Regions from separate parts of the Arthrobacter sp. FW306-07-I genome, predicted to be linked through region 2. Evidence: riboswitches for the same ligand, from Rfam matches in the RefSeq annotation. Region 2 holds a riboswitch; each other region holds the start of a gene.

Region 1 (10,055 bases), 1.0 Mb from region 2:
CACGGACCACTGCCCCAAGGACAAGCTGGACGGCTTCGTCCTGCCCCTGCTCGAGGCTTCCGAAGCTGAGGTCAAGGCCGGCCGCAACCCGCTGTTCAACTCCCACATGTGGGACGGCTCCGCCGAGACCCTGCAGGAAAACCTGCGGATCGCCCGTGACCTGCTGGCCCGCACCGCGGCTGCCAAGATGATCCTCGAGGTTGAAATCGGCACCGTCGGCGGCGAGGAAGACGGCGTGGAGAACGCCATCAACGACAAGCTGTACACCACGGTTGAGGACGCCCTGGCTACGATCGATGCCCTGGGCGCCGGCGAGAACGGCCGCTACATCACCGCCCTCACCTTCGGCAACGTCCACGGCGTCTACAAGCCCGGCGGCGTCAAGCTGCGCCCGGAGATCCTCAAGGACATCCAGGCCCAGGTTGGTGCCAAGATCGGCAAGGAGAACCCGTTTGACCTGGTGTTCCACGGCGGCTCCGGCTCCTCGGACCAGGAAATCGCGGACGCTGTTTCGTACGGCGTGATCAAGATGAACATCGACACCGACACCCAGTACGCCTACACCCGCCCGGTGGCGGACCACATGTTCAAGAACTACGACGGCGTCCTGAAGGTTGACGGCGAAGTGGGCAACAAGAAGACCTACGACCCCCGTGTCTGGGGCGCCTCCGCCGAAGCCGGCCTCGCAGCCCGCGTGGTGGAAGCCACCAAGCAGCTCGGCTCGGCCGGAAAGACCTTCTAGATGTCGGACGAGTTCCGCCGGAACCTGATGGGGCCGGAGCCCACGCTCCTGCCCGCCGAAACCGAGGTGTACGGACAGCTGGAGGCCGGGCAGGAAGCCCTGGACCTGGTAGAAAGGCACCCCACGTCCTCGCTGCTGTGGGCCATCCTGGCCGAGGAAGCATGGGCGGAGGGGCGCACCATCGACTCCTACGCCTACTCTCGGGTGGGCTATCACCGCGGCCTGGATGCGCTGCGGCGCAACGGCTGGCGCGGCGTCGGACCCATCCCGTGGGAGCACGAGCCCAACCGGGGGTTCCTGCGCGCGCTCTACTCCCTGGGCAGGGCGTCGGCCGCCATCGGGGAGGCGGACGAACCGGAGCGGATCGAGAAGTTCCTCAACGATTCCGACCCCAGGGCAAAGGCAGCCATCGAAGGCTCCTAAGTCCCCACCGAGGGCCCCATATATGACGACGGCGGGCGGTCACCTTTTGGCGAAAAGGTGACCGCCCGCCGTCGTCCCTGGACTGGAATGCGCCGTCCCTGATTTCGGTTAAAAGAATCAAAGGGCTAGAGGAAGAAAGGAGGAGCTGCGCGAAGCGTGGGAAAGCAGGAAAAAGCGTGTCTCAGGTTCTGTGACTACTACTCCTGGATGTCGTACGCCGACTTCACCACCTGGGTTGAAGCCGAAGACGAATCGGCACCGGGAATTTCGTTTACCGACTCCGATGCCACAGGCTGAGCGCCGACGATTCAGGGCTTCGCGATGCCGGTCCGGGCCATGGCGTCTGCATACGCCGTCCGCATGTCCTCGAGGAACTCCTCCTGGCGTGCAGGGGAACCGGCGAACGCGCGGCCGCTCAGCGAGCGGACCTTGTAGGTCTTCAGGCCGCGGCGCCACAGCAGGGGAACCTCGGTCTTCAGCAGCAGGTTGGCCAGGCGGTTGGCTTCGGTGCCGTGCGCCACGATGACCGATGCGCGGGGGACCAAGGCCAGGAACTTCAGCAGGGGCTTGAGGCCGGCCTGGACCTGGTCGGGGGTGAACTTCCCGTTGGCTTCGCCGGGAACGTGCCAGGGGTGGACGTTCCAAGGCATCACGAACTCTGGGCGCAGGCCCAGCTTCCACTGGATGCCCAGCATCCGGGTTGCGGCGTCCTGGTCGCCGGCGGTGATGAAGCCGGACGGATCCGCCTCGCCGATGTTGGAGTAGAGGCTGATGATGCGGCATTCCTCAACGTCGTGCATGGGGTCGACGTAGGGGACCACGGTTCCTGGTTTGGTCTCCCGCAGGGAATCGCAGAGTTCGTTGACGGCTGCAACGCTGGGTTCGTAGCGGCGGCTCATGAGCTGTTCGTGGAATGTTTCGGGGGCCAGGGCTGTCATGAAGTGCTGGTTCTCCTGCGGGGATTGGCGTTGCTGCCGCCGGCAGATGAGGGCGCGGGCAAGCGCAAACGCATCAGCAGCGGTTGGTTGGGGTGGGCCGGACCTCGCCGGCCTTCCCCAGTTTAGCAAGACCCGGGAAGCGAAACGCCGGCCGCCCCTTTCCGGTGATGGAAGGAACAGCCGGCGCCCCGGATGGCAAGCGGATTACCAGAGCCGGTTGGTGGCCCGACGGGCGCCCTCGCCCAGCGCTTCCAGCTTGGCGAAGGCGATCTGCGGGTGCACCCGGCCGCCCAGGCCGCAGTCGGTGGAGGCAATGACGTTCTCCCGGCCCACCACGTCGGCGAAACGCACGATGCGGTCCGCCACCAGGTCAGGGTGCTCCACCACGTTGGTGGCATGCGACACGACGCCCGGAATGATGACCTTGCCCTCGGGCAGCTTGGTGTCCTCCCAGACCCGCCATTCGTGTTCATGGCGCACGTTGGCGGCCTCGAAGGAGTACGCCCCGGCGTTGACCTGCAGCACGGAGCCGATAATGTCCGCGAAGGGGATGTCCGTGGTGTGCGGGCCATGCCAGGATCCCCAGCAGACGTGCAGCCGGATCTGTTCCTGGGGGAGATCCCGGAGGGCCCAGTTGGTGGCCTCGATGCGCAGTTGGATGAACTTCAGGTAGTCCTCCAGGGAGGGCTCGGGGTTGATCTGGTCCCAGCTCTCGGCCAAGGACGGGTCATCGAGCTGCACGGTGAGCCCGGCGTCGATGATCGCCTTGTATTCCTCCCGCATGGCGTCGGCGCAGGCGTAGACGAGTTCCTCGTCGGACTTGTAGTACTCGTTGGCTACCCTGGCGCAGGAGCCGGGGGAGAGGGACGCCACGAAACCGTCTGAGAGGCCTGCGGCGGCCAGTCCGGTCTTCAAGTTCCTGATATCCGATGCCACCAGATCCTGGCCGGTGTAGGTCAGGGGCCCGGCGATCTTGGGCTGGGCGACGCTCTTGCGGTGGGTGAGGATGCCGGAGGAAGGATCGTTGTACGCCTCGTTGAACGCCTGCCGATCCCGGCGGTCGGGGAAGGACGTCAGGACCACATGGCCGGGTGACGAGCGGCGGACCCCGGCTTCGGCCCAGCGGTCCACATTGGTGGGCTCCAAGCCGCCGAGGCGTGCGAAGGAGTAGTTCCACCAAGCACCGTAATCCACGGAACTGGACATGGCGTGTCCGTATTCGCCGTCGTTGGGGATGTCGATGCCCAGGTCCTTCTGGCGCTGCACCACGTCCACCACGGAGGCCTCAAGCAGTTGGAGGAATTCCGGGGTGATGCCATCGGCTTCCTTGGCGGCGTTCGCCGCGATGAGTTCCGGGGTGCGGGGCAGGGAACCGGCGTGGGTGACGCGGATGTGGTCGGTGTTCAGTGACATGCTGGAATCTTCCTTTCCATCGGTCCTGGCAGTAGCACCTTCGGCCGGCAGGAATCCTGCCGGACCGGGGTTGCTGCGGCGTCATCGAGCCAGGTCTCTCGGCCGCTCCGGATGGTTCCCTCCCACTTAAATCGAGACGCTCCACGCGGGCAAGTCCGGTCCACTTTGTGTCGCGCCAGGCAGGCCTTCTTTTACTTCTGCGCTCCTGTTTGCATCCTTACAGGTTTCGTCCAGTATATTGACAGATTATGTCCAGCTTGGTTGGCTTCTTGTCACAGCCGAATGAGGGACATGGCGGCTGCCACCCACTCGACCCAAAGAACCACCGCACTCAATGAAGAGGTCATGCACCGTGAACAAACCCCTGGCAAACCTCAGGAACCTTGCCCTTTCCGGCGTTCTGGCGCTCGCCGTCGTGGCGGGACCGGCCCCGCTGGCAAATGCAGTGGGCGAGGGCCCCAGCTATGACGGCAACGGACAGATCACCACAACAAAGCTGGCCACTTATGACCAGATGGTTTCCTTCCTGAAGGACCAGGACGCCCGCCAGCCCGCCATGGAACTGGAAGTCATCGGCCAGACCGTCAAGGGCCGCGACATCCACCTGGTCAAGTACATCTCGGACCCGGCCAAGCCCACCATCCTTTACCTGACCCAGCAGCACGGCAACGAACAGCTCACCACCGAGGGCGCCATGGAGTTCATCAAGCACCTGGGCGCCGGCAAGTCGGCGGACATCCTCAAAGGCGCGAACATCCTGGTGGTGCCCATGCTCAACGCGGACGGCGCCATGGGGGACGTGAACTTCTCCCTGGACAACTACCTCGCCAAGGGGGACCGGCACCTCACCCGCTACAACGCCGAGGGCGTGGACCTGAACCGCGACCACGTGGCCAAGATCCAGCCGGAGACCCAGGCGCTGCACAACAACGTGATGCGCAAGTACCGGATCGACTACATGATCGACCTGCACCACCAGGGCACCCGGGCGGAGCGCGACGGCAAGCTGGTTTCCGGCTCCATCCTGTACCCCACCACCCCCAACGCCGACCCGGCCGTCGTCGAAAAGTCCAAGCAGTTGGGCGCCGTGGTCTTCAACAACGTCGACTCCACCGGTTGGGGCCACCTGGGCAAATACCAGGGCGGCAGCGCCGAAACCATCAGCCGCAACGGCATCTCCGTGGAATACGGCATTGCCACCTTGCTCTTCGAGATGCGCGGCATGTCCGACCACTACCTGGACGGCTACGCACTGGGCCAGCGCAGCAACGGCTATCTGATCAAGCAGACGGTCACCACGCTGACGTCCACCGCCGCCGCCATTGCTGACGGTTCGATTGCCGACGCCGACATTTCCTTCTGGGACACCCTCGCCGAGCAGACGTCCCGGCCCGCCGGGGAGGCTGAGGACGAATAGCAGCGCGGCGGCGGTTCTGACCAGGCCCGCCGCGGCCCTTCCCGCATGACGGGCCGCGGCGGGGCCAACAAAGGACCAAGTGCCCCATCGGCTAAACTTGGGTGGTAAGAGCCCCGGAACTCTTCCTTCGCCGTGCCGTGCTGCGGCTGTGTGAAGGCCGGTATGTTCGGGGCATTCTCATGAACGGTGCTGCATGGCCCGCCACCTCGTGGCAACCCGGCAGCCCGAACGAATGGGGGAGGATCCCATGCCAGCAATTGTGATCGTAGGAGCCCAGTGGGGCGACGAAGGAAAAGGCAAGGCCACCGACCTGCTCGGCGGCCGTGTTGACTACGTCGTCAAGCCCAACGGCGGCAACAACGCCGGGCACACCGTCGTCGTGGGCGGTGAAAAGTACGAACTCAAGCTGCTGCCGGCAGGCATCCTCAGCCCCAATGCCGTTCCCATCATCGGCAACGGCTGCGTAGTAAACCTCGAGGCCCTCTTCCAGGAAATCGACGGCCTCCAGGCCCGCGGTGCAGACACCTCCAAACTGCGCGTCTCCGCCAATGCCCACCTCGTGGCCCCGTACCACCAAGTCCTGGACAAGGTGACCGAACGCTTCCTCGGCAAGCGTGCCATCGGAACCACCGGCCGGGGCATCGGCCCCGCCTACATGGACAAGGTGGCCCGGCTGGGCATCCGCGTCCAGGACGTCTTCGACGAATCCATCCTCCGCCAGAAGGTGGAAGGTTCGCTGCGCCAGAAGAACGAGCTCCTGGTCAAGGTCTACAACCGCCGGAGCGTGGTGGTGGACGAGATCGTGGAGTACTTCCTGTCCTATGCCGAGCGGCTCCGCCCTCTGGTCATCGACAGCACCCTGGTCCTGAACTCCGCCCTGGATGAGGGCAAAGTGGTGTTGATGGAGGGCGGCCAGGCCACCTTCCTGGACGTGGACCACGGCACCTACCCGTTCGTGACCTCCTCCAACCCCACGGCCGGCGGCGCGTCGGTGGGCTCCGGCATCGGGCCCACCCGGATTTCGCGCTCCATCGGCATCATCAAGGCCTACACCACCCGCGTTGGCGCCGGACCTTTCCCCACGGAACTCTTCGACGAGATGGGCATGTACCTGCAGAAGACCGGCGGCGAATTCGGCGTCAACACCGGGCGCCCGCGCCGCTGCGGCTGGTACGACGCCGTTCTGGCCCGCCACGCCTCGCGCGTGAACGGTTTCACGGATTACTTCGTGACCAAGCTGGACGTGCTCACCGGCATCGAACAGATCCCCGTATGCGTGGCCTACGACGTGGACGGCGTTCGGCACGATGAGATGCCCATGACGCAGACCGAGTTCCACCACGCCAAGCCCATCTTCGAGTACTTCGACGGCTGGACCGAGGACATCACCGGCGCCCGCACCCTTGCGGACCTGCCGGAGAACGCCCGGAACTACGTGCTGGCGCTGGAGAAGCTCTCCGGCACCCGCTTCTCCGCCATCGGCGTGGGCCCGGACCGGGACCAGACCATCGTGGTGAACGACCTCATCAACGACTAATCCGCGCTTAGAGCGCAGGATAACGACGGCGGCAGGCCACCTTTGCAGGTGGCTGGCCGTTTGCTTTGGCGTGGGGAAGCAATTTACACAGGCTTAACGCGGCCGGTCTTGTGAGGCGGATGGTGGGGAAGCCACACTCGGTAATACCCTTGGTGCCCAAGGAAGGACCGTCATGGCTGGAAAATTCGAAGCATTCATTGATGCTGATTTGTTCTTCCGGTTCCGGCTCCTGGCTGCTGACGGGGGAGTGATCGCGGTCTCGGGACCCTACGAGGACAAAGCGTCGGTGGCAGCCGGGATCGCCGCGGTACGCGAATGTGCCGGCACCGGCCTGGTCACCGACCTGTGCCCCGCGGGAGCCCTGACCCGTCCCGGGGCCGCAACCCCGGCAATCCCGCCCGCTGCGGCTGCTGCCGCCGGTGCCGCTGAGCCGCCTGCCGTCGTCGCACCTGTTTGCGCCGAAGAGCGCATGCCCGCCAGGGTGCATGCTTTCGCGCCGGCGAAGGCGCCCCGGCGGCAGGCGGCCACCCCGCGGTGGACCAGGGCAGCAGTCCGTTGAAAAAAATTTGGAAGTTTTTTTGAAAACGCGTAACCCTCCCGGCAGCGTCGGCGATTACCCCTATGAAGTGCCGGTCTGGAACCTGTCCCCCATCACGTTCCAGACCGGCTCTTTTGTCTTTCCCAACGTGTAGCTTCCCCCGGCGTGACCCCGCACTGGCCCGTCCACGGGGCCGTGGCGGTTCCGGCGGGGTGGTTACCGAAGGGTAGAGTGGGGCCAGCGTTCCGGATGTACTGAGCGCTTGCCTTGCCAACACCCTCTTTGACGGAAAGCACTACGTCAGTGACCGATGCACAGACAGACGAGGCTCCGGACCAGCCAGTTTCCGGGACCGCTGCCTTCAGCCTCGTCTACAAGACATACGCATCACAGGTACTGGGCTATCTCACGGCCCGGGGAGTCGAGGATCCGGAGGCCGCCATGCAGGAAGTATTCCTTTCGGTGCTGCCCAGGCTCAACACCGTCCACGGAGGAGAAGCCGGGCTGCGTACGTTCATCTTCTCCGTTGCCCACGCCCGGATGGTGGATGACTACCGCCGCCAAAGCCGGACTCCAGTCAAGCTGTCTTTCGAGCCCGAACTCGATCAGCGCGAAGATACCTCTGCGGAGAATGAAGCCCTGCACCGCATCTCGCCCCGGGAAGTCCTTGGGCTGCTGGACGGACTGCCCCAGGACCAGCGGGAAGTGCTGTCGCTTCGGCTGGTGGGCGGCCTTTCGATAGAACAGACGGCGGAAGCCATGGATAAGAGCGCCGGAGCGGTAAAACAACTGCAGCGGCGCGCCTTGCTCAAACTCCGGGAACTTAAGGCAGTGAAGGAGTATCTCACGCCATGACATCCGCCTCGGATAACCTCGCCACCCTTGTGGACGACGTGCTTCAGGACGCAGGCTGCGGCCAGGACGCGGAACTTCGTGACGTGCTGCTCTCGCTCGGCACCATGGCATCGCTGCCCGTCCCCGCGCCCACCGGGGAGCTGGCCGCCTTGCTTGCTGCGGGTGTGCCGCCAACGGCTGAAGTGCCTGATTCGGATGAGCCGACTGCTGAGCTGCCGCACGAGCAGCCCCGTGACCAGCGGCACGACGAACTCGCCCGCCGCCGTCGCCGCCATCGCCCCACGGCGCTCGGTCTGGTACTGGTTGCCGGGATGGGACTCGGTGTTGGCGGAGTTGCTGCCGGCACCACCACCCCGGACGGCAGCAGCATGGAGCAAGTGCTGGAGGAGTGGGTTCCGTGGAGCCGGCCCGCCGCTGACGCGTCAGCCACCGGGGACGGTGCCGGGGCCGCCGGCGCGGGTCACGGTGCCCCCAAAATGGCGGCAGACGGGGAGACGGCTTCTTCCGCTGCTCCTGCCGGGCCTGCCGACGCCGCAAATTTGGCGTCACGCCTCCTGCGAGGCCACGCAGGCCTGTCCGGCCGCACCAACCTCCCGCCATGCACCGGCCCGGTAAGGCATGAATCCGAAACAGGTACAGCGAAGTGCGGTGCGACCGGGGATAAGGGTGCGTCGGGGGCAGCTGCACAGGACAATGGATCCGGCGGCGGCAAGGACACCGCCGGATCGGCCGGGGCCGAAGGAACGGCAGTAGCGCCAAGCCCGCCAGGAGCGGGGAAAGCTGAACCGCCGGCAGGCAACAGCTCGGCCGGGGTCCCGGGGACCGCCGGTGCCGGGGCCCAGAAGTCGGCAGGCTCCACTGGTAATGCCGGGCAGCCAGCACAGGGCCAGTCACAGGGCGGAAGCCCGGGCAACGCCCAGAAGGGCGCCTCCCCGGCCAAATAGCCGTTAAAAAGAACAGCGGGCCCGTTGAAACGGGCCCGCTGTTCTCATTCGAGCGGAAGCTTCACGCCAGGACCTGGCGCTTGGAGGAAACCACGCCAGTATCGAAACCGGCCAGGTGGAGCCCGCCATGGAAGCGCGCATGTTCGATCTTCACGCAGCGGTCCATCACCACGTTGAGCCCGGCGGCTTCTGCGTCTGCCGCCACGCCTTCATGCCAGGACCCCAGCTGCAGCCAGAGCGTCTTGGCGCCCGCGGCCACTGCCTCATCGAGGACGCCGGGAAGGTCGTCGTGCTTGCGGAACACGTCAACGATGTCCGGGCTTTCCGGCAGGTCCGCCAGCGACGCGTAGGTGGGCTGTCCCAGGATCTCCTTGACCACGGGGTTGACGAAGTACACCTTGTAGCGCGTGGATGACAGCAGGTAGGTGGCCACGAAGTAGCTGGCCCGTGACGGCTTGTCCGACGCGCCAACAATCGCGATGGACTTCGCCTGCCGGAGCAGGGAGAGCCGTTCCGGTGCTGACGGGCCCGTCCAGGTACGTTCGGCGGTGCTCATGCGTTTGCTCCGATCGTGCAGGCTTCTGCGGGTTCTTCAGCGACGGCTCCGGGCACCGCTTTGGACGCCTCGGTGAGTGCCTGGTCCAGGTCCCACAGGATGTCCTCGATGTCCTCCAGGCCCACGGAGATGCGGACCAGGTCCTCCGGCACGCCGGCGGATTCCAGCTGTGCCGCGCTGAGCTGCTGGTGGGTGGTGGAGCCGGGGTGGATCACCAGGGTACGGGAGTCACCCACGTTGGCAAGGTGCGAGGCCAGCTGCAGCGACTCGATGAACTTCTGGCCGGCAGCGCGCCCGCCCTTGACTCCAAAGGAGAAGACCGAGCCGGGGCCGTGCGGCAGGTACTTCCGCGCCCGTTCGAAGTGTGGGTGCGACGGCAGCCCGGAGTAGTTGACATAGGCCACCCGGTCATCGTTTTCCAGCCACTCGGCCACGGCCTGGGCGTTCTTCAAGTGCTCGTCGAGCCGCTGCGGCAGGGTTTCGACGCCCTGGAGCAGCTGGAACGCCGACTGCGGCGACAGGGCAGAGCCGATGTCGCGCAGCTGCTCCGAGCGGAGCTTGGTGAGGAAGCCGTACTCGCCGAAGTTGCCCCACCAGGAGACGTTTCCGTAGGAAGCCACGGGCTCGGTCATGGTGGGGAACTTGCCGTTGCCCCAGTTGAAGCGGCCGCTTTCCACCACCACGCCGCCGAG
Region 2 (10,055 bases):
CACGTTCAGGACGCCGGCCGGCAACCCTGCTTCGGCGAACGCTTCGGCGATGAAGACTGCAGCCGACGGGTCCTTTTCGCTCGGCTTCAGCAGGACGGTGTTGCCGCAGGCCAGGGCGCTGCCGATCATCCACAGCGGCACCATGGCCGGAAAGTTGAACGGGGTGATGCAGGCCACGACCCCCACCGGCTGGCGGATGGAATGGACGTCGATGCCGCTGGAGACCTGCTCCGACCGCTCGCCTTTCAGCATGTGCGACAGGCCGGTGGCGAAATCGATGTTCTCCAAGCCGCGGGCGATTTCCCCTTCCGCGTCGGAGAGGACCTTGCCGTGCTCGCTGGTCAGAATCGCGGCGAGTTCGGATTTGCGCTGGTTCAGGATTTCGCGGACCTTGAAGAAGATGGTGGTGCGCTTGGCAAGGCTGGTTGCCCGCCATGCAGGCAGCGCGGCGCGGGCTGCCGCGATGGCTTCCTCTGTCCGGGCCGTGGAGGCAAGTGCCACCTGCTTTTCCTGTTGGCCGGTGGCGGGGTTGAAGACCGGACCGAAGCGGTCGGCATCGGTGACGCGGGCGCCGTTGATGTAGTGCGGGATGGTTTCCAAAAGAGTCTCTTTTCCTGCGGTGCTTGCCGGGTGGTTGGTTGGACGGCGTGGTTAGTTGGACGGCGCCCGGTCAGCGGCCTCGAGCGAGCCGTCCACGAGCTTGATGATCATGGAGCAGTCCTTGCCCGCGTCCCCGGCGTCGACGAGCCGCTGGAACAACTGCTGGACGTGCTTGCCGATCTCCAGGGGTGTGCCGGTGTCTTCGGCGGCGCTGATCGCCAGGCCGATGTCCTTGTTCGCGAGCTCGGTGGTGAAGGTAGGTGCGAAGTCGTTGTTGGAGGCCGCTGTGGGAACCACACCGGGCACGGGGTACCAGGTCCGGAGCGCCCATGAGTCTCCCGAGGAAACCGAGGCGATGTCCCAAAAGACCTGCTTGTCCAGGCCCAGCCGGTCTGCGAGCACCGCGCCCTCAGCGGTGGAGGCAAGGTTGATGAAAAGCATCAGGTTGTTGCAGATCTTGGCTGCCTGCCCCGTGGTGGGGCCGCCCGTGGGGATGATGTTGCCGGACATGGGGCCGATGTAGCCGGCAGCGTCCTTGACGGCGCCTTCTTCCCCGCCCACCATGAACGTCAGAGTTCCAGCCTCGGCCCCGCTCATTCCGCCGGACACCGGCGCGTCCACGAACCGGAAACCGGCGGCAGCAGCGGCGTCGTGCAGTTCCTGGGCAGAGGCGATGTCGATGGTGGAGGAGTCGATGAGCAGCGTGCGCGTATCCGCGTGCGCCAGCACCCCGTCCGCGCCGAGATACACCGCGCGGGCGTGCTCGCCCTTGGGGAGCATGGTGAACACGGCGTCCGCGCCATCCACGGCTTCGGCGATGCTGCCGGCCCGCTTGACGCCGCCCGCTGCAGCCGCATCCAGGGCTGCGGGGTTGAGGTCAAAGCCGCGGACGTCATGCCCCGCCTTCACCAGGTTCACCGACATGTGGCCGCCCATGTTGCCCAGGCCAATCCAACCGATAACTGCCATGCGTAAGCTCCTTTGCTTTCATTCCGGCGCTTCTGCCGGCATGCCTGTGTCAACCATCACACCGTGTTAGGGTGCAATCAAGGGGAAAAATCACAGACACTCTGTGCATTGATGCACATCAACGGAAGGTCCAACGTGGACGCCAGACGGCTGCCGAGCCCCGACGACCTGCTTATCCTTTTGACGGTTGCACGCCTGGGCCGTTTCAATGCCGTGGCCGAGAGCCTGGGGACCACCCACACCACGATTTCGCGCCGGATCCTCGCGCTGGACAAGCAGCTGGGCGGCCGCACGCTGGAGCGCAGCCCGCACGGCTGGGAACTGACGCAGCTCGGTGCGGCCGCGGTGGACGCGGCGGAGGCGATCGAGAGTACACTCGGCTCCCTGTCGGGCCTGATCAGCCAGGACAATAGCGCCCTTGCGGGCCTGGTCCGCGTGGCCACCACCGACGCAGTGGGAGCGGTGTTCGTCACTCCATCGCTGGTGCGGCTCCAGCAGCAGAACCCGCAACTGAACATCGAAATGCTGAGCGCCACCCGGAAAGTCAGCCAGAACCGGTCAGGGGTGGACCTGGAGATCGTGGTGGGCCGGGCCGACGTCAGCACCGCACAGACCATTTTCCTGAGCAACTACTACCTGCGCCTCTACGCCAGCGCCGACTATGCAGGCCGGCACGGCCTCCCGGAAACGCTCGACGACGTGCGGCAGCACGCGTTTGTCTCGTACGTCGAGTCTGCGCTCCAGGTGGCGGAACTGGGCCCCCGCTGGTCATCGCAGCTGCCGATGCCCCGGACAAGCTTTCAGGCCACCAGCATATTCGCACAGGTGGAGGCCGTTCGGCAGGGCGCCGGCATCGGGCTGCTGCCCAACTTCATGGTGGCGGACCGGGAAGATTTTGTTCCAGTCCTGCCTGCGGATTTCGAACGCCAGCTCCCTATCTGGGCCGTGGCCCGCCCGGAGTCGCTTCGGTCGGCCCGGGTGCAGGCGGTGATCGCGGCCCTGAAGGAGGAGCTGAAGGAGCGGGCCGGACTGCTGGCAGGCTGAGGCTGGCCCAGCCGTAGGAGCAGACGACGGGTCAGGCCTGGAAGAGCCGCCGCACCACCTTCCCGGCGGCAAGCGCATCCAGCCCCTCGTTGATCTCGTTCAGTGGCCGCGTGTCGGTGTGCAGCAGCTCAACCGGCAGCTTGCCCTCCCGCCAGTAAGCCAGGTACCTCGGGATGTCGCGGGCGGGAACGGCATCACCCATATAGGAGCCCAGCAGGCGCTTGCCGGCGCCGGCGAACTGGAGGGCCGGAACGGTCAACTCGGCGGACGGGTGCGGCAGGCCCACCGAGACCACTGCCCCGCCCCGGGTCACCCGTTCCAGGCAGGACGCGATCACGCCTGCCGAGCCCACCGCCTCGACGGCAACATCCACTCCGTCGCCGGACGCTTCCTGAATGAGGCGCCCCGCGTCGTCCGGCGTACCCACCGCGGTGGCACCGGCGTCACGGGCCAGCTGGTGTTTGCCCTGGTTCGGATCAATGGCAATCACGCTGGCAGCTCCGGCCAGGCGTGCCGCCATTACCGCGGAGAGCCCCACCGCCCCCAGGCCGAAAACTGCCACGGACTGGCCGGGACTGACCTCGGCGGTGTTGAACACCGCGCCCATTCCGGTGAGCACGGCGCAACCAAACATCGCGGCGACCGTGTCCGGGACGTCGTCGTCAATCACCACCACCGATTCCCGCGCAACCACTGCGTAGTCCGCGAACGCCGAGACGCCCAGGTGATGGTTGATGCGCTTCCCTTCCGGCGTCCGCAACAGGGCAGGCCCGTGCAGCAGGTCTCCTGAGCCGTTGACCTCCGCTGCCCGGTGGCAAAGCGCGGGCCGGCCGGCCAGGCAGGCCCGGCAGTGGCCACAGCTGGGCACGAACACCAGCACCACGTGGTCGCCCACGGAGATGTCTCCTACGCCCTGGCCCACGGACACCACGCGCCCCACCGCCTCGTGGCCTAGGGCCATGGGGAGTGGCCGGACCCGTGAGCCGTCCACCACCGAGAGGTCCGAATGGCAGAGGCTCGAATAGGTGATGGCAACACCAAGCTCACCGGTGCGGGGCTCCGGCTGCTCGAGTTCCTCCACGACCAGTGGCCGGGCGTCGGCGAAGCTGCTTTTACCAGAGGCGTTTCCAGTGGCGGGGACGGTGGCGTACAGGACGGCGGCTTTCATGGGCCCTACTTCTTGCTGGCGGCCAGCAGGTCGGCCGTGCCCTTGGCGTCGGCTGCGTCCACGTCATGCAGCGAGACGCCGCGGGTTTCCTTCAGGAAGAAGACCGCGACGGCGGTAATGGCGCAGGCGATGAGCAGGTAGACGGCCACGGGGACCGAGGACTTGTAGGTGCCCAAAAGCGAGGCGGCGATGATCGGGGCCAGGGAGCCGGCCACGATCGACGTCACCTGGTAGCCCAGGGAGACGCCCGAGTAACGCATCCGGGTGGGGAACATCTCCGCCATGATGGCAGGCTGCCCAGCGTACATGAAGGCGTGGAACACCAGGCCGATCATGATGGCCGCCAGGATAATGAAGTCGTTCTTCGTGTCCATCATGGGGAACGCGAAGAAGCCCCAGGTGGCGCCCATAATGGCGCCGGCCATGTAGACGGGCTTGCGGCCGAACCGGTCCGAGAGCTTGCCGACCATGGGCACCACGGCAAAGTGCAGGGCGTGGGCCAGGAGCAGCAGCAGGAGGATGCGCGTGGTGTCGGCCTGGACCACGGTCTTCAGGTAGGTGATGGAGAACGTCACCACCAGGTAGTACAGGATGTTCTCCGCAAAGCGCAGGCCCATGGCGGTGAAGACGCCGCGCGGGTAGCGGCGGAAGACCTCGGCCACGCCGTAGCCCTTGTGGCCGGCGTCCACTTCCTTACGCGCTTCAAGGAAGATGGGGGCGTCGTTGACCTTGGTCCGGATGTAGTAGCCGATCAGCACGATCACCGCGGACAGCCAGAAGGCAACACGCCAGCCCCACCCGAGGAAGGCTTCCTGGGTCAGGGTGGAGGACAGGATGAACAGCACGGCCGTGGCGAGGAGGTTGCCCAGGGGCACCGCGGACTGCGGCCAGCTGGCCCAGAACCCGCGGGACTTACTGGGGCTGTGTTCCGCCACGAGGAGGACGGCGCCGCCCCATTCCCCGCCGACGGCGAATCCTTGGGCAAACCGGAGGATGACCAGCAGCGCGGGAGCCCAGTAGCCGATCTGCCCGAACGTGGGCAGGCAGCCCATGAGGAAGGTGGAGACGCCCACCAGGATGATGCTGAGCTGCAGCAGTTGCTTGCGGCCGAACTTATCGCCGAAGTGGCCGAACACGATGCCGCCGATGGGACGGGCCACGAAACCGACGGCGTAGGTGAGGAAGGCGGCGATGATGCCATCCAGTTCTGTCCCGGCGTTGGGGAAGAAGGCTTTCCCGAACACCAGGGTGGCTGCGGATGCGTAGAGGAAGAACTCGTACCACTCCACGACGGTGCCGGCCATGGAGGCCGTCACCACTTTCTTCAGGCCTGATGCCTTGACGTCGGTTTCCTCGGTGCGCCTTGCGGCGGAGCGTTCCGTACTCAATGCGAACTCCTTCGGCGTCGTCGTCGACACCACGGGGACAGTCGATGGCAGCCGGATGTGATGTACACCACGAAAACCGGCTTCGATGAGTATGGTCTGCTTGCCGGTGCAACCTCAACGACCATTAGTGCAGAAGGCATCTGCAGGAATGCACACTGCTGGAGGTTTCCTTGGAGCTGGCTGAACCTCGGAGGCTTTGACCAGGAACGTGTGGACCAAAACTGCCTGGTCCAGGAGTGCCTAGACCAGGAAGCTGCCCCGCAGCTGCGCCCCCAGTTGGCCTATCTCGGTGAGGAACCCGTCGTGGCCGATGGGTGCCTGGATGACGTGGACGTCCACCTCGCCGGGCAGCGCCTGCGCCAGTTCCCGGGACTGGGACGGGAAGTAGAGTCGGTCGGAGTCGACGGCGGCCACGAAGAAGCGTGCAGTAGCACCGGCCAGGGTTTCGGCCAGGGTTCCCCGTCCGCGGCAGACGTCGTGGCTCATCAACGCTTCGGTCAGGGCGATGTAGCTGTTGGCGTCAAAGCGCTTCACGAGCTTGTTGCCCTGGTGGTCCAGGTAGCTTTCCACCTGGTAGCGGCCACGGGCTGCCAGTACTTCCCCCTGAAGGGGCGACTCGGATGCCTGGGCCGCCCGGCCGAAGCGGCCTTCCAGTTCGGCGGCGGACCGGTAGGTGATGTGGGCGATGCGCCGGGCAAGGGCCAGGCCCTCTTCAGGACAGGGACCGCCGTAGTAGTCGCCGCCGTTGAAGTTTGGATCCTGCCGAATGGCCAGGGTCTGGGCCTGGGCAAAGGCGATTTGTTCTGCCGTGCTCGCAGCCCCCACGGCGATGACGGCACAGCGCTGCACCCTTTCCGGGTAGGTCACTGCCCATTCCAGCGCCCGGGCGCCGCCCATGGAGCCGCCAAGAACCGCGAACCAGCTCTTGATCCCCAACTGGTCCGCCAGCCGGGCCTCCGCCACGGTGCTGTCCCGCAGCGTGACCAGGGGGAAGCGGGAACCCCAGGGCGATCCGTCGGGGGCGGGCGATGAGGGGCCGGTGGAGCCGTAGCAGCCGCCCACAATGTTGATGGACACCACGAAGAAACGGTCCGTGTCCACGGGGGCACCGGGCCCGGCCAGCTGCTCCCACCAGCCTTCCTCGTCGGTGTCTCCGCGGGTTACGTGAGTGCTGCCCGTGAGCGCGTGCTCGATCAGGATGGCGTTGCTGGCGTCTGCGTTGAGGGTGCCCCAGGTTTCGTAGGCCAGCGTAACGTCGGGCAGGTATCCCCCGGCCTCGAGCTCCAGTTCCCCAATGGAGGCGTAGCGGACGATTCCGTGTTCGGGGATGGTGGTTGGGGCGACGGAAACCGTCATGGCAAGACCTCTTCTACGCGCTTGCCCGCCGTCAATTGACCGGCAGGCCAGGTCCTCACCCGGGGCACCCCACCGCGGAAGGAGGGTTGCCGGCCAGCAAGCCGGGGCTGTCGCTGGCACTCATGACCTGGATCGAGTGTACGAAACACCACCCGGTCCAAGCCAAGAGTGTGACTGGTTGTGACTTCCCGACTTGCTGCCTGCCCTGCCCTGCCGCCTAAGTGGCGCCCCGGCGTCGTACTTTAGGCTTCTAGGCGTCCTTCGCAGCCCTGAAGCCTGCTTCAAGGTCGGCGAGGATGTCGTCGATGTGTTCCAGGCCCACGGAAAGCCTGACAAGTCCCGGGTGCACCCCGGCCACCACCTGCTGCTCCGGCGAGAGCTGGCTGTGGGTGGTCGACGCCGGGTGGATGACCAGGGAGCGCACGTCGCCGATGTTGGCCACATGGGAGTGCAATTCCAAAGCGTCGACGAAGCGTTTGCCCGCCTCCGCTCCGCCGGCCAGGTTGAAGGCGACGACGGCGCCCGTCCCCTTGGGCCCATACTTGCGGCCACGCTCGTACCAGGGGCTGGACGGCAGCCCGGCGTAGGCGACCGATTCGACGTCGTCCCTTGCTTCAAGCCACCGCGCAACCTCCGCCGCGTTTGCAACATGGCGCTCCACCCGCAGGCTCAATGTCTCCAGGCCCTGGGAAATCAGGAAGGCGTTGAACGGCGAAACCGCCGAGCCCAGGTCCCGCAGGAGCTGGACCCGCGCCTTGAGGATGTAGGAGAGATTGGCACCGAGCGCTCCATCGGCTCCCAGGTCGCGGGCGTAGACCAATCCGTTGTACGTGGGATCCGGGGTGTTGAAGCCGGGGAACCGTTCCGGGTCCTTGCTGAAATCGAACTTGCCGGAATCGACGATCACGCCGGCGATGGCTGTGCCGTGGCCGCCCAGGTACTTGGTGGCCGAGTGGATCACGATGTCCGCTCCCCACTCCAGCGGCCGGATCAGGTACGGCGTCGAGAGGGTGTTGTCCACGATGAGGGGCACGCCGGCCTGGTGGGCGACTTCGGAGATGCCCTCGATGTCCAGGACGTCCTGGCGCGGGTTGGAGACCACTTCACCGAAGAAAAGCTTGGTGTTGGGCCGGACGGCGTTGCGCCACTGGTCCAGGTTGTCGGGGTCGTCCACGAACGTGACGGAGATGCCGAATTTTTTCAGGGTGTGGGCGAAAAGGTTGTAGGTGCCGCCGTAGAGGCTGGGGCTGGCTACGATGTGGTCGCCGGCCTCCGCAATGTTCAGGACCGCGAACGTTTCGGCGGCCTGGCCGGAACTCAGCAGCAGCGCGGCCAGGCCGCCTTCAAGGCTGGCAATCCGCTGTTCGACGGCGTCCTGCGTCGGGTTGCCGATGCGGGTGTAGATGGGCGCCAGTTCGGAGAGTGCAAAGCGGTTGGCTGCGCTCTCGGCCGTTGGGAAAACAAAGGACGTGGTTTGGTAGATGGGCAGGGCACGGGCTCCCGTTGCACTGTCCACTTCCTGGCCGGCGTGGATCTGGCGGGTTTCGAAGGACCAAGCGTTGGACATCCAAATCTCCTTTGACATGGGCCCGGCATGCTCAGGGGCAGTGCGGGCCGCGCTTGCTGTCGGCTCGTGCCGGACAGCCAGGTCCTCACCCGGGGCACCCCACCGCGGATGGAGGGTTGCCGGCCAGCGAGCCGGGGCTTGGCGCTGGCACTCATGACCTTCGCCAAGTCTAGGAAGCGGGGGCGCCCAACGCCATGAGTATGACGGGTCGTGACAAAAGCCTGGACGTGGAAACACACCGCCAGGACTGCAGCGTAGGTTTGCGAAGATTCGCACAGGGAATGCGAAGGATCGCCCGAGCTTCGGAAGATCGGGTTCCCGTCCCCGATAGATTTGAACGGGGAAAACCCCCTCGTTTCTCACAGTCAAAAAAGGACGGACGTTCCGTTGCCTCCGATTCTGCGCCCTGCCGCACGTGCCACTGCTCTATACATTGCATTGGTCTGTTCAATGCTGGGAGCGGTGCTTCTCCCTGCTCCCATCGCCAGCGCCGCGGGGGCTGACAAGGGTGATTACATTGTCCGGTTCCCCGCGGCAGCGGACGTCAGGCAAGAGAGCAGTGCACTGCGCGGCCAAGGTATTGGCGTTAGCCGTATGTTCGAGAATGCGATCAAGGGAGCTGCGATAAAAGCCACCCCGGCGCAAGCCTCAGCCCTGATGCGGTCCGGCAAAGCCGTTGCCGTTGAGCCGGACCAACCCGTCACGGTCTACAGCACAACCCAGGAGCAGGCGCCATGGGGACTGGACCGGATAGATCAACAATCGCTGCCCCTATCCAGCACGTACACGCCCTCCGGCACCGGGCAAGGCGTGAGCGTCTATGTACTCGACACTGGGATCCTCGCATCCCACGTCGACTTCGGCGGCCGGGTTGCGGCAGGTTGGACGGCGAAGTCCGACGGCCTCGGGTCCAGCGACTGCAACGGACATGGCACCCATGTCGCCGGCACTATCGGCGGTTCAACCTATGGCGTGGCAAAACTCGCGACTTTGATCCCGGTGCGGGCACTGGCCTGTGACGGCACAGGCCTCTACTCGGACGTTATTGCAGGACTCGATTGGATTGCAGGGGACCACCGTGCCGGGACTCCGGCTGTGGTGAACCTCAGCATTGGCGGCCCCACGAGCAGCACCTTGGACGCTGCCGTGGAGGCGGTAATCGCCGACGGTATTTCCGCGGTTGTTGCTGCAGGTAACAGTGCCACCGATGCATGCACGGCTTCCCCCGCCAGGATTCCGGCGGCAATCACGGTCGCTGCCAGCGATTCCACGGACCACCAGGCCAGCTTCTCAAACTTCGGCAGTTGCGTGGATCTTTACGCCCCCGGCGTTGGCATCACATCCGATTGGTACACCTCCCCGGCCGCCACCGCATCTCTAAGCGGGACCTCAATGGCCACTCCCCATGTGGCAGGCGCTGCTGCCCTCATGCTCTCGCAGAACCCGCTGCTCTCCCCTGCCCAGATAGGAGACGCACTGAATTCTTCCTCAGCCAGCGGCAAGATCTCCAACGCCAGCCCGGGAACCCTAAACCGATTGCTGCAAGTTGCGTCACCGGCAGGAACCAGCAATCCGTCGAACCCTGGCTCGTTTTCCTCCCAGGCACCGTTCCGGCAGCTTGATACGCGCAACGGCACCGGAGGCACCAGCGGGCCAGTCGCTCCCGGAGCCACCATTAAGGTCCCGGTAACCGGACGGGGCGGCATCCCGGCAACAGGCGTATCAGCCGTGGCCGTGAACGTCACTGTCACCGAGCCCACCAGCAACGGATTCATCACCGTCCACGCCGGAGGCACCACCCCACCGGGAACCTCCAACCTGAACTTCGCCGCAGCCCAAACCGTGCCCAACCTCGTCATCACCCCCGTCGGCAGTGACGGAACCATCGCCCTGACCAACAACTCCAACGGCACCGTCCACCTCACCGCCGACACCTCCGGCTACTACATCGCTGGAACCGCCG
Region 3 (10,055 bases), 2.0 Mb from region 2:
CTGGACCGCATCCGGGACAAGCTGGCGGTCCTGACGGCGCTGAGCGCCAATTCACCCTTCTGGAACGGGGTGCCCACCGGGTTCGAAAGCTACCGGACCCAGGCCTGGAACCGGTGGCCGACGGCTGGGCCGGCAGGTATCTACGGCACCTACCCCGCCTACCGGAGGGTGGTGACGCGGCTGCTTGATACCGGGGTCATGTTGGACGAGGGGATGCTCTACTTTGACGCCCGCCTGTCCCGCAACCACCCCACCGTTGAGGTGAGGGTGGCGGATGTATGCCTGCGGGCCGAGGACGCAGCCCTTATTGCCGTGCTGGTCCGGGCGCTGGTGGAATCTGCCAGCAGGGAGTGGCGGGACGACGTTGATCCCACACCCGTTCCCACAGTTCTTTTGCGAATGGCCTCCTGGCAGGCCAGCAGCGAGGGGCTTAGCGGCGAGCTCCTGGATTTTGGCAACTTCCGTCCCGCCCCCGCCGCGGATGTGGCCCGTGCCCTGGTGGATTACCTGGCCCCCGTCCTGCAGGAGCAAGGCGAGCTGGCGTTGGCCCGGCAGGGTGTGGAGGAGATCATCGCCCGCGGAACAGGGGCCGCCGAACAACGCCGCGCCCGGGACAAGGCCCTTGCCGGTCCGCCGCCCGAGGACATGGGGTTTGGCGCCGTGGTGCGCCAGGCCGTGCAGGTGACCATGCGCGGAGCGCTGGATCTCGGAGACGTGGAGGACACACCGGAACTGCTGCGGGTCCGCCAGGCCTGACCCGCCGCGCGGCGTGCGGGTCCGCGGCGCGCAGTTTCCTCTTCGACGCGGTGCTTCCTTCCCGCGGCCCACATTCGGGCCGCGCCAGGGAATATGCGCCGCGGGAACACCGCAGCGCGTCGAAAAATTAGATCTGCTTGAGCGCCTGCTCCAGGTCGCGGATGAGGTCGTCCGCATCCTCCAGTCCCACGGAGAGGCGGACCACGCCGTCGCTCAGGCCAATGGCCGCGCGTCCTTCCGGCCCCATGGCACGGTGCGTGGTGGTGGCGGGATGCGTGATCAGCGACTTGGAATCGCCCAGGTTGTTGGAGATGTCGATGATCCGCAGCCCGTCCAGCAGGGCGAAGGCGGCTTCCTTGCCGGAGCGTCCGCCCGACGGGGCAAGCTCCAGGGTCAGGACGGTGCCGCCTGCGCTCATCTGCTTCGCCGCCAGCCCGTACTGCGGGTGCGATTTCAGCAGCGGATACTTCACCCAGCTCACGGCCGGCTGCTCCTCCAGCCACTCGGCAAGCCGGAGGGCCGTGGCGGAGGAGTGGTTGACGCGCAGCCCCATGGTTTCCAGGCCCTTGGTCAGGACCCAGGCGTTGAACGGGGACAGGGCGGGGCCGGTGTGGCGCATCAGCTGCTTTACGGGGCCGTCAATGAACTCCTTGGTGCCCAGGATGGCACCGCCCATCACCCGGCCCTGGCCATCGATGTGCTTGGTGCCGGAGTAGACGATGACGTCCGCGCCCAGGTCACCGCAGCGCTGCAGCAGGGGAGTGGCAAAGACGTTGTCCGCCACCACGGTGGCCCCGGCCGCGTGCGCCAGGTCGCTGACCGCGGCGATGTCCACGATTTCCTGCATGGGATTGGATGGGGATTCGAAGAAGACAGCCGTGGTGGGCTTGGAGAGCGCTTCGCGCCACTGGTCCAGGTCCGGGCCGTCCACGAACACGGTCTCCACGCCCCACCGGGGCAGGATCTCGTTCAGGACCACGAAGCAGGAACCGAACAGCGAGCGGGCGGCCACTACACGGTCGCCGGCTGCCAGCAGGGCGCCCAGGGCGGTGAACACCGCGGACATGCCCGACGCCGTCGCGAAGCACGCTTCGGTGCCTTCGAGCAGCCGGAGCCGTTCCTGGAACGTGGCCACGGACGGGTTGCCGTAGCGGGAGTAGACAAAGCGCTCGTCTTCGCCGGTGAAGGCGCGTTCAGCAGCGGCTGCGGATTCGTAGACGAAGCCGGAGTTGAGGAAGATGGCCTCGGACGTTTCCTGGAAGTTGCTGCGGTCCAGCCCGCCGCGGACGGCCTGGGTGTCGGGGTTCCAGCTGGGGGCGTCGTGGTTGAAGCTCACTTAGTTCTTTCCGAGGTTGGTGGGCAGGCCGCGGTTTTTCCAGCCATTGACGGTCCGCTCGCCGAAGCGGTCGGGATCGCCCTCGAAGCCCTCGAGGACGCTGTAGGCGGTGAAACCCGCCTGGGTGGCGGCGGTGGCAGCGGCGACGGAGCGCTTGCCGGAGCGGCACAGGAACACCAGTTCCGTGCCCGGGTCCTCCGGCGCCTGGTCCGTCAGATCCTTGATGAAGTCTGGGTTGGGGATGCCGCCGGGGAAGGTCCACTGGATGAAGAGTGGGTCGTTGTCCGTGGCCTTGGTGTCCGGGATGCCGATGTGGGCCCATTCGCCCTCGGTACGGACGTCCACCAGGACGGCGCCCTGCTCCAGCTTGGCCCAGGCTTCCTGCGGCGTCAGGTCTCCGGCGTAGCTCATGCGTGGCCCTCGCCATCAAACTCGCCGTCGAACTCGCCCTCAAGCTCGTCAACGGCCGTTGCAACGGCGGCGTCTGCCGAGGCGATCGCGGCCGGAAGGACGATGGCCTGCGCCACGATGACGGTGGTGCCATTGAAGGTTGCTGCGGGGCTGCCGTGCAGCACGTAACCGTCCGCGAGTGCAGCGGAGATCCGCTCGCAGAACTCACGGTTGTCCGCGCCGGTAATCAGGCGGTAGGACAGTCTTTCCTCAGAGGCGGGTGCGTCGGACACGACGGATCTCCTTCTTTCACGCTTGCAGCTCGAATCGGTCGATATGCCGAGTATTCACCTGAGGCACCCCGCCGCGAAAGGGAGGGTTGCCGACCGGCCAGTCAGGGCTTCACACCGGTACTCATTACTCCCCAAAAACGTAACACCTGCGCTCCCAGGCCGCACCGCCGCCGTCGTCATGTTCCGTAATTCACCGGACGGCCAGGCGATACGCACGGGCCGGCCGCCGGATAAAGTTCTTACCGGGGGCACCACCCCGTCGCCTAAGCAACGGGCAGCAGAGCAAAGAGTACCGGGGGTCCTTGTCAGCATGCGGGCAATCACATCGCATCACCGCGCCACCAGCCACGTAAACCGTCCGCGCTCTGTGGCTGCCTTTCTAGCGGCCATCGTCATCGCCTTCCTGGCCGTGCTGGCGCCGGCAGGTCCGGCGCAGGCTGCACCCGACAGCGGCAAGCCGTGGCTGGGTGCGGTGCTCGAGTGGGGCGAGGATACCGCTGCAGGCTTCAGTGACCGGCTGGGCGCCACCCCTGCTGTCTTCGGCCACGACATCACCCTTCCGTTCCGTGATTCCGAACGGAACGACGTCGACGGCTTCCTGCAGCAGGCCGCAGCCAAAGGTGCCCACGCCCTGCTTACGGTCAAGCCCTCGGTGCCGCTGGACCAGCTCGGCACTGCAGAAGCCGAAGCCTTTGCGCAGCAGGTGCACACTCTCACATCCGGGTTCAAGAGCCAGCTGCTGATCCGGTTCGCCCCTGACATGAACACAAGCTGGGTGGGTTGGGGCCAGCAGTCCGCCGAGTACCGCCAGGCTTTCCAGGAGGTGTCCAGGGCATTCAAGAAGTACGACGGCGGCCGGGCCGCCATGGTGTGGGCGCCTTACCTGGGCAAGGACTACCCCTTTGACCGGAGCCGGAATGCGCCGCAGCCAGGAAGTGAGGGGTTCGCGCTCCTGGACACCAACGGGGACGGGGCCTGGACCGGAAGCGACAACGCCTACGCACCCTACTACCCGGGTGACGACGCCGTGGACTGGGTGGGCCTGGCCGCCTACCACGACGACACCGCCGGCGGGGCCGCCGTCAACACTTTGCCGCGGGCCGGTGAGCTTGAGGAGATGCTGACAGCCTCCGGAAGCGAAAACTTCTACGCCACCTACTCGGAGGGGCGCAGGAAGCCTTTCCTCCTGCAGACCGCGGCGTTCTACAGCCCTTCAACCGGCGGCGCGCCCGAAGCCGGCATCAAAACCGGCTGGTGGGACCAGGTGGTGGGAACTGCCACCTCTCCGGAGTTCGCACGCACGGCCGCCGTCGTATGGGACGAACGCACCAGCACCAGGGACACCGGCGTGGCGAGCATCAGCTGGCTGCTCACCGGAAACCCGGACATTGCCAAGGCCGCGGGGGACAGGCTGAAGGCCTCCCCGATGGTGACCGGCCCTGTCACCGATCAGGCACCCACCGGCACTTATGTCCGCGCCAACACCCTGTCCGGGCCTGCTGCCTGGACTGTTGCCGCCGCCATGGTCATCCTCCTGGTGGCCCTGTGGCAGGTTCCGCGCAGAATCAATGCAGCCACAGCCTGGAGCTACCAGGATCCTTCCACCAGGGACTCGCGCGTTGACCTGCTGCGCGGAATGGCCATCGTCTTCGTGGTGGTCAACCACCTGGGCATGGCCTCGCTGTTCCAGTTGCTCACGCAGGAGGCCGTGGGCTTCGTGTCAGGCGCAGAGCTGTTCGTCCTCTTCTCCGGACTGGTGGTGGGCATGGTGTAGGGGCCCAAGGCAAAGGAGGACTTCGGCCGGGTTTTGGACCTCACGTCACGCCGCGCAGGCAAGCTCTACCTGACGGCGCTCGCCGTGCTGATCGGGGTCTTCCTGCTGTCCCTGCTCCCGTTCTTCCACGCCGAGGCGCTCACAACCTTCGTGGACCAGGGAACCGGCGGCGCCGGGCACAACGGTGCCGGCCGGACCTACGACCTCTATGCGGGCATGTCGTCCTTGTTCCAGTTCCCCGTGCCGCCCCAGGTGCTGCCGGCCATCGTGCTGCTGCAGTTTGGGCCCTGGCAATTCAACGTCATGGGCCTCTACGTGGTGCTCTTGCTGGTCAGCCCGCTGATCCTGGCCGCATTGAACCGCGGAAAGGCCGTCTGGGTGCTGGCCGCGACCCTTGCAGTGTATGCAGTTGGTGCCGTGACCAGGTTCCGGGTCCTGCCGTCGCAGTTCGAGGACTCCTTCCCCCTGCTGGTGTGGCAGGTGCTGTTCGTGCTGGGGCTGGTTGCCGGCTATCACCGCCGTGCCGTCGTTGCCGGGCTGTCGAGGCATACGTGGGTGGTGGTTGCCTGCACCGCGGCGGCGTTCGCGCTGGCTTTCCTGTCCTGGGGCAATCCCTACCTGGCGAACAACTACGACGTCCGCATGGCGCTCATGCCGGACGGCGTATACCGCGCCATGTATGACGCACTCTTCGGCCGCACGTACCTGGCTCCCGGCCGCCTGCTTAATGTCATGGTCCTGGTGGTGGCGGCCTACGCATTCCTCAGCGCTTACTGGAAGCCGGTGCAGCGGGCGCTGGGCTGGTTCCTGATTCCACTGGGCCGGGCCACGCTCTACGTGTTCATCATGCATGTGCTGCTGATCGCCGTCGTAGCCAATATTCCGGCGTTGCAGCAGCAGAGTATCTTCCTCAACACCGCGGCCTATGCCGTGGTCCTGGGACTGCTGTGGGTGATGGTGCGCACCAGGTTCCTCTTCCGGATCATCCCTACCTAGCCCAGGCGGGGACGCGCTCTTCAACCTTGGCCGCGGCTGCTTCAGGGCACGAAAAATGCCGTGGCACCGGAGTGCCACAGCATGTGTTCGTGCGCCCAGGGGGTGCCCCAAGGCGGGCCGGGGAAGCTAGACAAGCCCCGGATAGCTGGTGAGGATGTAGTCGGCCGCAGCTGGACCCTTCATGCGGAGTCGGTTGTGCCCGGGGTTGATCCTGTGCTTCATGGCTGACCAAAAAGTGGATTCGCTGCCGAGCGGCTGCTGATTGATCACGCACCAGCTGGTGTACAGCCCGTAGAGGCGGTCCCGGTTCAGGCTGGAATCGGATACATGATCGGAATAGGTTGCTTCGTGGAGGAACAGATCGAACTGCGAGTTAGCCATGACGGCTCCCTTCGCTAAGTGCTCGGCGCTGCCGTGTGGCTACAACAGCAAACCGCGATCCCCTGCACGGGGGCGATCGGGGTATATAGTCCATCCCCGGCTGAGACTGAGGGGACGAACAGCGCTCTCACCGCTTGTCTACACTGTAGACTTTACTCGTAGACTACAAGTGAGGCAACCGTCTTGAATAACTCCGGGACCACCGCCGGCGGGGCGAGGACCAATCCATGACTTCCACTGCAGCTTCCGGGCCTCGCTCGCCCAAAACCCGGCTGAGCCGGGACGTTGTGCTAACCAAGGCCCTGGAACTCGTTGACGCCGAAGGCCTGGAGGCCCTGACCATGCGCCGGCTGGGGCAAGAGCTCGGCAGGGACCCCATGAGCCTTTACCGGTACGCGGAAAACCGGGCAGCCCTGCTGGACGGAGTCTCGGAACTGGTGCTCAATCAGCTCAGAATCCATCCCGAGGACCCGGACTGGAAGGCCCAGCTGCGGAGAATCGCCCACAACCTGCGGACGCTGGCGCTTCAGCATCCCAACGTAGTGCCCCTGCTGGTAACGCGGCCCCTGTCCACGCCGCTGGGACTACGGCCCCTGGGTACGCTGCGGCCGCTCGAGCAGATCCTGTCCCTGCTGGTGGCCGCGGGGTTCCAGCCGGCGGATGCACTCCATGTCTACCGCGCCTACTACGGCTTTCTCTACGGACACATCCTCAACGAACTGCAGGAATACGTCGTTGACCCGGAAGAAAACGAGGTGCTGCTGCGGCTGGGGCTCCACCGCCTGCCCGCCAAGGAGTTTCCCAGGCTGCGTGCCCTGGCTCCGGCGCTTGCAGAATACGACGGCGGCGCGGAGCTTGAGCAAGGACTCACCATCCTGCTTTCCGGGCTGGAAGCACAGCTTTCCGGAAAGGGTCCAACTTCCCACGCCTGACAAGGCGCCGCCGGCCGCTACTCGAACGAAGCGCGGCGCCGGTCCTGGATGCGGGTGTTCCAGACATCCGGCCGGTTCACCTGGAACCTGCGGCCCGTCAACGCTTTGGCGTTCAGCCTGACATAGTTGGCTTTCTCTCCGGGCTGCCACGGCTCCAGGCCAAGTCCGTCCACTGCATCCTGGACGGCCTGGTCCTCGATAATTTCCGTGTCGCCCCGAACCACTACGCTCCAGGCCTGTTCCGTCGAGGGGTCGTAGCCGTCAATTTCCAGCGCCGCCGGCCGCTCCATCCTGGCGCCCCAAAGTTTTGAGCCCGGAGCGGTGCGGAAGACGATGCTGCGCAGGTGCACAACGTAGTTCACGGGGAAGATTTCCGGATGCCCGTCCACCACGATGGCCAGCCTGCCCACCGTGTCATTCTCAAGCAGTTCCCAGCAGTCGTCGAAGGACAGGTTTTCGATCGGCAGGTTTCGCGAGTCCATGGTCCACACCTTACGGGTGATGCGGGAACGGGAAAAGGGATTAAGCGCCTGTTGCAGGGCCTAGTGGATGCCGGCGAAAAGTCCGCTCAACTCGGCGGTCAGTTCCTTCTGGACGGACGGGCTGCCGATCTGCTTGCCGTCGATCGTGTTCACAGGGGCAAGAAGGCGGACGCTCGAGATCAGCCAGACCGCATCCGCGTCCAGGAGGTCCTGCGGCTCCAGCGGGCCGTAACCCAGCTCCCAGCCCGCCGCCTTGGCGGCAGCGAAAAGCGCGCCCTGGGAGGTTCCCGGGAGGATGCCGCTGTCCAGCTGGGGTGTGATGAGGCGCTTCACAGGCGTGCCGTCGTCGGACTTTCCCACATGCGCCAGCAGCACCGTGGACGTGGGGCCTTCCAGGACGCGGCCATCGGAGGACAGGAAGATGACGTCGTCCGCGCCCTGCTTATGCGCGTAGCGGAGCGCGGCCATATTGACGGCGTAGGAAAGCGTCTTGGCGCCCAGAAGCAGCCAGGGCGCCCGTTCGGCCACGTCACTGTCGTAGCCGCGGTCAAGGAGGATGACGTCAATACCTGTTTCACGCTGCCGGCGGCCGGTAGCCCCCGCGGGCGATGCCTGCACCCAGGCTGTAGGAGCGGGGGCACCCTCCACGCCGCGGGTCACCACAAGCTTGACCACCAGTTCATCGGCAGCAGGATCGGCGGGCGGGTACTCTGACCGGTGCCGCGCCACGGCAGCGGCAATGGCGCGGCGCCACGCATCCTGGTCCGGGATGTCCAGGTCCAGTGCCGCGGCGGAGCCTGCCATCCGGTCCAGGTGGGCCTGCATTTTCCGCACTGACCCGCCCACCGCCAGCATGGTTTCGAAGACGCCGTCGCCCCTGGTAACCCCAAGATCCGTGACCAGCAGCTGGGGTTTGGACGCATCGGCCACCCTGCCGTCAGGAAATGCGGGATCGAGGAAAAGGAGAACCACTGGGGCTGGAGAGGTCATGGCACCAGCTTAGTGCGGCACCGCGGATAAGCTGGGCAGAGTGCCCCGGCCGGAAGCCGTCCTCCGGAGCCCAATCTCCCGGGAGTTATAGACGTGTTGTGGCCTTTTTCGCTTGCCGGCACCGCGCCGACGTGGGTGGTGGTGCTTCTTGGCTTTGTAGACCTGGCCATCCGGGTCCTGGCCCTGGGCATCATTCCCGGCAACAGACGCCCCACCACGGCCATGGCCTGGCTGCTGGGGATTTTCTTCATTCCCTTCGTGGGCATCCTCCTGTTCCTGCTGTTCGGCAATTTCCAGCTCTCCAGCCGGCGCCGCGCGCAGCAGCAGCTGGTCAACGAGCGGGTGCGGGCCGGCATCACGTCGCTCTCCGACGTCGAAAGCGACTATCCCGGCCCCGAGTGGGTCAAGTCCGCTGCTGAGCTGAACCGCACGCTGGGTTCGCTGCCCATGGTGGACGGCAACACCGTGGACCTCATCCCCGGCTACCCGGACTCCATCCTGGAGATGACTAAGGCGGTGCGGAAGGCGAAGAAGTTCGTCAATGCCGAGTTCTACATCATGAGCTCGGACCACGTCACCAACGATCTCCTCACCGCCTTGGAGGAAGCCGCCGAGCGCGGCGTCGAAGTCCGTCTCCTCTTCGACCACATTGGCACGCTGCGTATCAAGGGCTACAAGAAGCTGCTGAAGCGCCTCAAAGCGGGCAAGATCCAGTGGAAGCGGATGCTGCCGCTCCTGCCCATCCACGGCCAGTGGCGCCGCCCGGACCTCCGCAACCACCGCAAGATCATGGTGGTGGACGGCGAAATCGCGTTCACTGGGTCACAGAACCTGATCGAGCCCTCCTACAACAACCCCCGCCACCGCAAGGCGGGCCGCGAATGGGTGGAGCTGATGGCGTGCCTGCGCGGACCGATCGTCACCACCCTGAACGTCGTGTTCGCCACCGACTGGCTGAGCGAAACCGACGATTCGCTGGAACACCAGCTGCAGCTTCCCTCCGACCCCCATCCCGGCGGCATCACTGCCCAGGTGGTGCCCAGCGGCCCGGGGTTCATCACCGAAAACAACCTGCGCCTGTTCAATACCCTGATCTACTCGGCGCAGCACCGGATCTCCATCTGCAGCCCCTACTTCGTTCCGGACGATTCCCTGCTGTACGCCATCACCACGGCGGCCCAGCGCGGCGTTGACGTGGAGCTGTTCGTGTCCGAGAAGGGCGACCAGTTCCTGGTCCACCACGCCCAGCGGTCCTACTACGAGGCCCTCCTCGAAGCCGGCGTGCGCATCTACCTGTACAAGGCTCCGTTCGTGCTGCATGCAAAGCACTTCACCATCGACGATGAGGTGGCCGTCCTGGGCTCCAGCAACATGGACATGCGGTCCTTCTCGCTGAACCTTGAGGTGTCCGTGATGCTCCTGGGCGAGGACATCGTGAACAAGATGCGGGCGGTGGAGGACACCTACCGGGACATCTCCCACGAGCTTAAGCTTGCGGACTGGGTCAAGCGGCCGCTCGCGGCGCGGTATGTGGACAACGTGGCCCGGCTGACAGCCACCGTCCAGTAGAGGCGCTGTGCTGTAAAGCTAGTCGTCGGCACTGACGCGCTGGCCGTCGTCGAGCCCTGCGTTTTCTGCCCAGCCGCCCTTCCGGAACGCGGGAGTTCCCACGGCAAGCACCGCGACCGCCAGGGCGCAGCTGCCGATCATGACAATGACCATTGA

What was found. A riboswitch is a leader RNA that binds a small molecule or an ion and turns the genes downstream of it on or off. The one in region 2 is predicted to bind S-adenosylmethionine.
Region 1: another riboswitch for S-adenosylmethionine. It lies ahead of LFT46_RS02500 (cobalamin-independent methionine synthase II family protein); the one in region 2 lies ahead of metX (homoserine O-acetyltransferase MetX).
Region 3: another riboswitch for S-adenosylmethionine. It lies ahead of LFT46_RS18805 (DUF1737 domain-containing protein); the one in region 2 lies ahead of metX (homoserine O-acetyltransferase MetX).

The regions. Positions count from the first base shown of each region.
Region 1 covers NZ_CP084550.1:505,655-515,709, forward strand. Annotated here, with positions in the region: gene fbaA (class II fructose-bisphosphate aldolase) at 1-742, shown strand, start outside; gene LFT46_RS02485 (DUF3151 domain-containing protein) at 743-1,165, shown strand; gene LFT46_RS02490 (hypothetical protein) at 1,322-1,462, shown strand; gene LFT46_RS02495 (uracil-DNA glycosylase) at 1,474-2,103, opposite strand; gene LFT46_RS02500 (cobalamin-independent methionine synthase II family protein) at 2,308-3,516, opposite strand; SAM riboswitch class I at 3,530-3,634, opposite strand; gene LFT46_RS02505 (M14 family zinc carboxypeptidase) at 3,851-4,933, shown strand; gene LFT46_RS02510 (adenylosuccinate synthase) at 5,181-6,470, shown strand; gene LFT46_RS02515 (YegP family protein) at 6,643-7,029, shown strand; gene LFT46_RS02520 (RNA polymerase sigma factor) at 7,312-7,863, shown strand; gene LFT46_RS02525 (hypothetical protein) at 7,860-8,807, shown strand; gene LFT46_RS02530 (CoA-binding protein) at 8,869-9,363, opposite strand; gene LFT46_RS02535 (O-acetylhomoserine aminocarboxypropyltransferase/cysteine synthase family protein) at 9,360-10,055, opposite strand, start outside.
Region 2 covers NZ_CP084550.1:1,524,303-1,534,357, reverse strand. Annotated here, with positions in the region: gene LFT46_RS07000 (CoA-acylating methylmalonate-semialdehyde dehydrogenase) at 1-600, opposite strand, end outside; gene mmsB (3-hydroxyisobutyrate dehydrogenase) at 652-1,569, opposite strand; gene LFT46_RS06990 (LysR family transcriptional regulator) at 1,681-2,613, shown strand; gene LFT46_RS06985 (zinc-dependent alcohol dehydrogenase family protein) at 2,645-3,781, opposite strand; gene LFT46_RS06980 (MFS transporter) at 3,787-5,169, opposite strand; gene metX (homoserine O-acetyltransferase MetX) at 5,410-6,525, opposite strand; SAM riboswitch class IV at 6,538-6,653, opposite strand; gene LFT46_RS06970 (bifunctional o-acetylhomoserine/o-acetylserine sulfhydrylase) at 6,776-8,092, opposite strand; SAM riboswitch class IV at 8,137-8,251, opposite strand; gene LFT46_RS06965 (S8 family peptidase) at 8,555-10,055, shown strand, end outside.
Region 3 covers NZ_CP084550.1:4,030,389-4,040,443, reverse strand. Annotated here, with positions in the region: gene LFT46_RS18820 (glutamate--cysteine ligase 2) at 1-756, shown strand, start outside; gene LFT46_RS18815 (O-succinylhomoserine sulfhydrylase) at 884-2,092, opposite strand; gene LFT46_RS18810 (rhodanese-like domain-containing protein) at 2,093-2,503, opposite strand; gene LFT46_RS18805 (DUF1737 domain-containing protein) at 2,500-2,775, opposite strand; SAM riboswitch class IV at 2,789-2,904, opposite strand; partial or broken gene opgC (OpgC domain-containing protein) at 3,086-5,545, shown strand; gene LFT46_RS18795 (hypothetical protein) at 5,672-5,926, opposite strand; gene LFT46_RS18790 (TetR/AcrR family transcriptional regulator C-terminal domain-containing protein) at 6,154-6,858, shown strand; gene LFT46_RS18785 (pyridoxamine 5'-phosphate oxidase family protein) at 6,876-7,340, opposite strand; gene LFT46_RS18780 (aminodeoxychorismate lyase) at 7,401-8,330, opposite strand; gene cls (cardiolipin synthase) at 8,424-9,899, shown strand; gene LFT46_RS18770 (multidrug effflux MFS transporter) at 9,918-10,055, opposite strand, start outside.